2 regions of the Kribbella sp. NPDC048928 genome follow, and region 1 is predicted to be linked to the other one. Evidence: riboswitches for the same ligand, from Rfam matches in the RefSeq annotation. Region 1 holds a riboswitch; the other holds the start of a gene.

The links. Region 1 has a riboswitch for glycine ahead of ACGFI6_RS13420 (L-serine ammonia-lyase). Riboswitches for the same ligand answer to the same signal wherever they lie in the genome.
Region 2: another riboswitch for glycine. It lies ahead of gcvP (aminomethyl-transferring glycine dehydrogenase); the one in region 1 lies ahead of ACGFI6_RS13420 (L-serine ammonia-lyase).

What each region holds. Positions count from the first base shown of each region.
Region 1 covers NZ_JBICUC010000002.1:1,326,552-1,329,953, forward strand. The annotation lists gene ACGFI6_RS13415 (alpha/beta fold hydrolase) at 1-997, opposite strand, end outside; glycine riboswitch at 1,162-1,269, shown strand; gene ACGFI6_RS13420 (L-serine ammonia-lyase) at 1,349-2,722, shown strand; gene ACGFI6_RS13425 (SDR family NAD(P)-dependent oxidoreductase) at 2,726-3,402, opposite strand, start outside.
Region 2 covers NZ_JBICUC010000003.1:662,498-665,899, reverse strand. The annotation lists gene gcvP (aminomethyl-transferring glycine dehydrogenase) at 1-1,723, opposite strand, end outside; glycine riboswitch at 1,806-1,895, opposite strand; gene ACGFI6_RS16600 (dihydrodipicolinate synthase family protein) at 1,943-2,824, opposite strand; gene ACGFI6_RS16595 (MerR family transcriptional regulator) at 2,850-3,402, opposite strand, start outside.

The DNA of each region.
Region 1 (3,402 bases):
GGTTCTGGGCGAGCCCGGTCGGCGCCGCGGCAGCCGACGGGGTTTTCAGGTCCTTCAGCGTCTCGGCAAGCGCGGACCACTCCGGGTCGTAGAGCAGCCTGAACACCTGGAAGCTCAGCTTGAACGGATCACTCGACCGCGCCAGCAGGCCTGCCCACAGCGCATGAATGTCCTGCCCGTGCAATGCACAGTCTGTCGACGCGTCGCACCACTTCACGAACTCGTCGAACGAGTCCTGCGCCGCCGCAGCCTGCACGTCGAGGAACGACTTCGTCGTCGGTGAGCTGTGGTCGAGCACGCTCTCCACCACCATCGCGCGGACCCGCTTCGGGTACGTCTCGGCGTACTGCGCCCCGAGCAGCGTCCCGTACGAGCTGCCGTGGAACGAGATCGTGGATTCACCGAGCGCGCGGCGGATCGCGTCGACGTCGCGCACCGTCTGCCAGGTGTCGATGTGGTCGTACAGCGGACCGGTGTTCTTGCGGCAGTCCGCGGCGAGCCGGCGGTTGTAGTCGATCGTCGTACGGAAACCGGCCGCGCTGGTGATGATCGGGGACGGCTGCTTGCTCAGCAGGTCGGCCGAGCACGTGACCGGGTTGCTGCGGGCGATGCCGCGCGGGTCGAAGCTGACGACGTCGAAACGGTCCTGTACGTCGGCGCTGAACCGGTCCATCCCGGTCTTGATCCGGTCGACCCCGGAGTCGCCGGGACCGCCCGGGCCGAACACCAACGTACCGACGCGTTCGCCTGGGACTTTGGCCGTCCGGCGGGCGATCGCCAGGCCGAACGTCGGCCCGCCCGGGTTCCGCCAGTCGACCGGCAGTTGGAGGGTCGCGCACTGCGAGCCGCGGACGACGGCGGGATCGTCCTCGCCCTCGGGTTGGCAGTCGGTCCAGTGCACCCGGGGCGGCGCGGCCGTTGCGGGGAGCGTCGTCAGCCCGGCGGCCGCGACGCCGAGCAGCAGAGCGCCGCTGAGGACGCTTCGGGGAAAAATCATGCCCTCGATCCTTCGGCAATCGCTTGCTGCGGGCATCAGGGACGAGCCCCGCGCAACCCCGGTCGAGGCTTGGGGGACTTGCTAGGGTCGGACTCGAGAGGCCGGATTGACGGCGGTCGCGCCACCGCCGTACCGTCCACAACGTCAGTTATGCACCAGCCGCATGAACCCGTGCGGGAGAGACCCGGGCCAGGGAGCGACACCCAGGACCCGGGCGCCGTAGGAGCAACTCTCCCCAAGAATCTCTCAGGCACCTTCACCGCGCGGGCGAGGCACCTCTGGAAGACATCCGTCTGACAGAGCGGGGAGGACACCAAACGGTCAACGGCGACCGGAAGGAACCTCCACACGATGGCGATCAGCGTCTTCGACCTGTTCAGTATCGGGATCGGCCCGTCGAGCTCCCACACCGTGGGACCGATGCGTGCCGCCCGCACCTTCGCACTCGGCCTCGCCGACGACGGCCTGCTGGCCGCGACGACGACCGTCCAGTCGCAACTCTTCGGCTCGCTCGGCGCGACCGGGCACGGGCACGGCAGCAACAAGGCGGTGCTGCTCGGTCTCGAGGGCGCCGACCCGGAGACCGTGGTCACGCACTCGGTCGACGCCCGCGTCGAGACGATCCGCGAACGCGGGAAGATCGCGCTGGCCGGCACCCACGAGATCGCGTTCGACGAGAACACCGACCTGGTGATGCATCGGCGCAAGGCGCTCCCGTACCACCCGAACGGGATGATCTTCGTCGCCCGGGACGCGACCGGCGCGGCGCTGCGGGAGCGTACGTACTACTCGGTCGGCGGCGGGTTCGTGGTCGACGAGAACGCGGCCGCGGGCGACCGGATCGTGCCGGACACGACGCCGTTGAAGTATCCGTTCAGGACCGGCGCGGAGCTGCTCGACCGGTGCCGCGAGTCGCAGCTGTCGATCAGCGAGGTGATGCTCGCGAACGAGCTGGCCTGGCGGACCGAGGACGAGATCCGCGACGGCCTGCTGCGGATCTGGCAGGTGATGCAGGACTGCGTCCGCGAGGGCTGCGAGACCGAGGGCATCCTGCCCGGCGGCCTGAAGGTGCCGCGCCGCGCGCACGCGCTGCACAAGAAGCTCAGCCAGGACCCGTGGTCGGTCGATCCGCTCAAGGTGATGGACTGGGTGAACCTGTTCGCGCTCGCGGTGAACGAGCAGAACGCGTCCGGCGGGCGGATCGTCACCGCCCCGACGAACGGTGCGGCCGGCATCATTCCTGCCGTACTGCATTACTACCGGCGGTTCGTGCCGGGGTCGACCGAGGCGGGCGCCGTACGGTTCCTGCTCACGGCCGGTGCGATCGGCGTGCTCTACAAGGAGAACGCGTCGATCTCCGGCGCGGAGGTCGGCTGCCAGGGCGAGGTCGGCTCGGCCTGCTCGATGGCCGCTGCCGGGCTGTGCGAGGTCCTCGGTGGTACGCCGCAGCAGGTCGAGAACGCTGCCGAGATCGCGATGGAGCACAACCTGGGCCTCACCTGCGATCCGGTCGGTGGCCTGGTGCAGATCCCGTGCATCGAGCGGAACGCGATGGCGTCGGTGAAGGCGATCAACGCGGCCCGGATGGCGATGCACGGCGACGGCGTACACGTGGTCACGCTCGACAAGGTGATCAAGACGATGCGCGAGACCGGCGCGGACATGAAGATCAAGTACAAGGAGACGTCCCGCGGCGGCCTCGCCGTCAACGTCATCGAGTGCTGACGATCACCACGGTACGGTGCCGTGCAGCGACAGGTACTCCGCGGTCGGCCCGTCCGTGGCGATCGTGGCGAGCCGGACGATGATGTCCGCGCCCTCCTCGATGGTCTGGTAGCCGCTGCGCCCGTTGAAGTCGGTCGCGGTGTAGCCCGGGTCGACCACGTTGATCCGCAGGTTCGGCAACTGCCGCGCGTACTGCACAGTCAGCATGTTGAGCGCTGCCTTCGAGGCACCGTACGCCGGAGTGGGCACCCAGACCGGCACCGTGGCGACGGCGTCGGGGTTCACGGCGGCCGCGATCGAACCGAGACCGCTGGAGACGTTGACGATCACCGGGTTGGCGCTGCGCTCGAGGAGCGGCAGGAACCGGCGGATCATCCGCACCGGCCCGTACACGTTCAGGTCGAACACCTGGTGGAAGTCCTCGGCGGTGAAGTCCCGGGCGTCTTTGCGCGGTCCGGGGATGCCGGCGTTGTTGATCAGTACGTCGAGAGTGTCCAGCTGCTCGGCGGCAGCGTCGACGGACTCGTCGCTGGTCACGTCCAGCGGCAGGTAGTGCGCGCCCAGGTCGGCCGCAGCCTGCTTGCCCCGCTGCGGGTCGCGGGCGCCGATGTAGACGGTGTGTCCGGCCTCGATGAGCCGGCGGGCGGTTTCGAAGCCGAGGCCCCGATTCGCCCCGGTGA
Region 2 (3,402 bases), on a different contig from region 1:
CGCGGTGGTAGCCACGGATCGCGAGCAGGCCGGCCAGCTCACCCTGCGAGCCCGCGTTCGGCTGGATCGACACCTTCGCGTACCCGGTCACCTCGGCCAGCCAGCGCTCCAGCTGGCCGATCAGCTTCACGTACCCGGCCGCGTCCTCGACGGGCGCGAACGGATGCAGGTCCGCGAACTCCGGCCAGGTCACCGGCTCCATCTCGGTGGTCGCGTTCAGCTTCATCGTGCAGGACCCGAGCGGGATCATCCCGCGGTCGAGCGCGTAGTCCTTGTCGGACAGCTTCCGCAGGTACCGCAGCATCGCGGTCTCGGACCGGTGCGTGTTGAAGACCGGGTGCGTCAGGTACTCCGTCGTCCGCGACACTGCGATGGCCGCCGCGCCGAGCGTGTCGTCGTACTGCCCGCCGAAGGACTGGCAGACCCGGGTCAGCGTCGCGACGTCGGTCTTCTCGTCACAGGAGATGCCGACGTGGTCCGCGTCGACGAGGCGCAGCCAGATGCCGTTCTGCCGGGCGGCGTCCACGACGTCGGCGGCGCGGCCCGGCACCCGGGCGAGCACGGTGTCGAAGAAGTCGTCGTGCACCACCTCGACGTCGCTGGCCCGCAGCGAGGCGGCGAGCTTGCCGGCGTACGCGTGCACGCGCTCCGCGATCGCGCGCAGACCCGCCGGCCCGTGGTAGACCGCGTACATCGAGGCGACCACCGCGAGCAGGACCTGCGCCGTACAGATGTTCGACGTCGCCTTCTCGCGACGGATGTGCTGCTCGCGCGTCTGCAGCGCCAGCCGGTACGCCGGGGCGCCGTCCGCGTCGACGGAGACGCCGACCAGTCGACCGGGCAAGGACCGCTCGAGGCCGGTCCGGACCGACATGAAGCCGGCGTGCGGACCGCCGTAGAACAGCGGTACGCCGAAGCGCTGCGAGGACCCGATGACGATGTCGGCGCCCGCCTCACCCGGCGCCTCGAGCACCGTCAGCGCAAGCAGATCGGAGGCGACGGCGACGAGCGTGTCGCGGTCGTGGGCCGCCGAGATCAGCGGCTTCAGGTCGCGGACGGCGCCGTTCGAGCCCGGGTACTGCACCAGGACGCCGAAGAAGTCGCCCTCGGGCAGCCCCTCGGTGGTGTCGTCGACGACAACCTCGATCCCGAGCGCCTGGGCGCGGGTCTGCACGACCGCGATCGTCTGCGCGAAGCAGTCGGCATCGACCAGGAAGCGGTCGGACTTACTCTTCCTGTTCGAGCGGTGCGCCAGCGTCATCGCCTCGGCGGCCGCGGTGCCCTCGTCGAGCAGCGACGCGTTCGCGGTCGGCAGACCGGTCAGGTCGGAGACGACGGTCTGGAAGTTCAGCAGGGCCTCGAGGCGGCCCTGGGAGATCTCCGGCTGGTACGGCGTGTAGGCGGTGTACCAGGCGGGACTCTCGACCACGCGGCGGACGATGACGGACGGCGTGAAGGTGCCGTAGTACCCCTGGCCGATCATCGAGGTGGCGATCGTGTTGCGGCCGGCGAGCTGGCGCAGCTCGGTCAGCGCGTCCACCTCGGAGGCCGGTTCGGGCAGCCGCAACGCCTCCGCGGAACGGATCGAGGCCGGGACCGCGGCGTCGACGAGCGCGTCCACGTCGTCGTACCCGAGGAGCTCGACCATCCGGGCGATCTCGTCCGGGCGCGGTCCGATGTGCCGGTCGGCGAAGGTCGCCGAAAGCTGCGGGGTGTCGTTCACTAGAGGCTCCGATGCTGACTGGATGCTGACTGTCGCTGCCGGGGGCCTCCCCCTCTGTCACGCGTCTGCGCTCCAGAGTCGCCTGCGACACTCGGTCCATGGGCCTGAGAGGTTCCGGGGAGGAATTGCCCCTTCGGCGCCCGATGACACGGGTCTCTCCCGAGTGCTGTGAACGGCTGCCTTGAGGCTACCAGGAATGTCAGGACAGTTCAGAACAGGTCAGAACAGCTCGGGCAGCAGGCTCCGGGCCGCGGGACGCGCCGCCGCGACCTGCTCGGCCGTTGCCGCCTGCATCGGCCAGCGCACCCGGGTGCCGACGTCGGCCCAGTCACCCACCGCGGCGAGGAACTTGTCCAGCGCCGGGTTCGAGAGGCCGGCCTTCTGCAGCGGTGCGACGTGCGCGGCGAAGAACTCCGCGATCCGGCGCTCGACGTCGAGGTCCTGAGCGGTGGCGACCGCGCCGTCGGGTGACAGCGCCGCCACGTTGGAGTAGCTGCCGTGTGCGCCGAGCAACGACATACTCGCCAGGAAATGCCCGGGCACGAAGATCGCCAGACCGGAGCGCACGGTCTCGTCGAACCAGGTCTTGTCGCCGCCTGCAGTCTTCAGCCCGATCAGACTCGGCACGGCCGCGGCGAGCTCGGCCAACTGCCGCGGCGCAACCGTCGTCTTCGCATGCGGCGGGTTGTACAACACGAGGGGCACATCTCCCGCCATCTCAGCCACCCGTCGCAGGAAGTCGAGCAGCTCGCCCGGGTTCAAAGGCAGCCAGTCCGGGACGATCAACTGGATCGCTCCGGGCGCCAGCTTCGCGGCCCGCTCGACACGGGACAGCTGCACCTGGGCGGACGGATGGCTGGCCCCGATCTGGAACGGCTTACCGGTCGCGGCCAGTACGTCGTTGATCCGATCGAACTCGTCCTCGGTCAGCGTCTGGAACTCCCCCGCCGTCCCGTGGGCGTACAGGCCGGCGACCTCGGACCGGCTCAGGACGTCCGCCTGAGCGGACAACCGGGCGAAGTCGATCGAGTCGTCGGCGTCCAGGGGTAACAACAAAGTCGCCCACACACCGCGGAGCGAGTCAGCAGTGAGTGGGCGCACAGGAAGAAACTAGATCACACCTGGCTCAGCCCGTCATGCGGGCACGACGGCGGGCGGCGAGTTCGTCCGTAGCGTGGTCGTCGGCCTCGTCCTCGCCGTGGCCGTCCGCACGCTCGGTCGGCAGCTCGGACAGCGAGCCCTCAACCTCCCGCCAGACACCGCCGAGCGCGATGCCGAACACGCCCTGGCCGCCGGCCAGCAGGTCGATGACCTCGTCCGGCGAGGTGCACATGTACACCGAGGCGCCGTCGCTCATCAGGGTGATCTGGGTCAGGTCGTCGAAGCCGCGCTTGCTCAGGTGCGCAATCGCGGTCCGGATCTGCTGCAGCGAGATCCCGGCGTCCAGCAGCCGCTTGATCACCTTCAGCAACAGTACGTCGCGGAACCCGTACAGCCGCTGCGTCCCGGAGCCGGTCGCCGGCCGGACCGACGGGGAGACCAGGCCGGTACGGGCCCAGTAGTCGAGCTGCCGGTACGTGATCCCGGCCGCGGCGCAGGCCGTCGGACCCCGGAACCCGACGTCCTCCGGCATCGGCCGCAGGTCGTCGTCGAACAGCAGACCCTGAACGCCGGCGGTT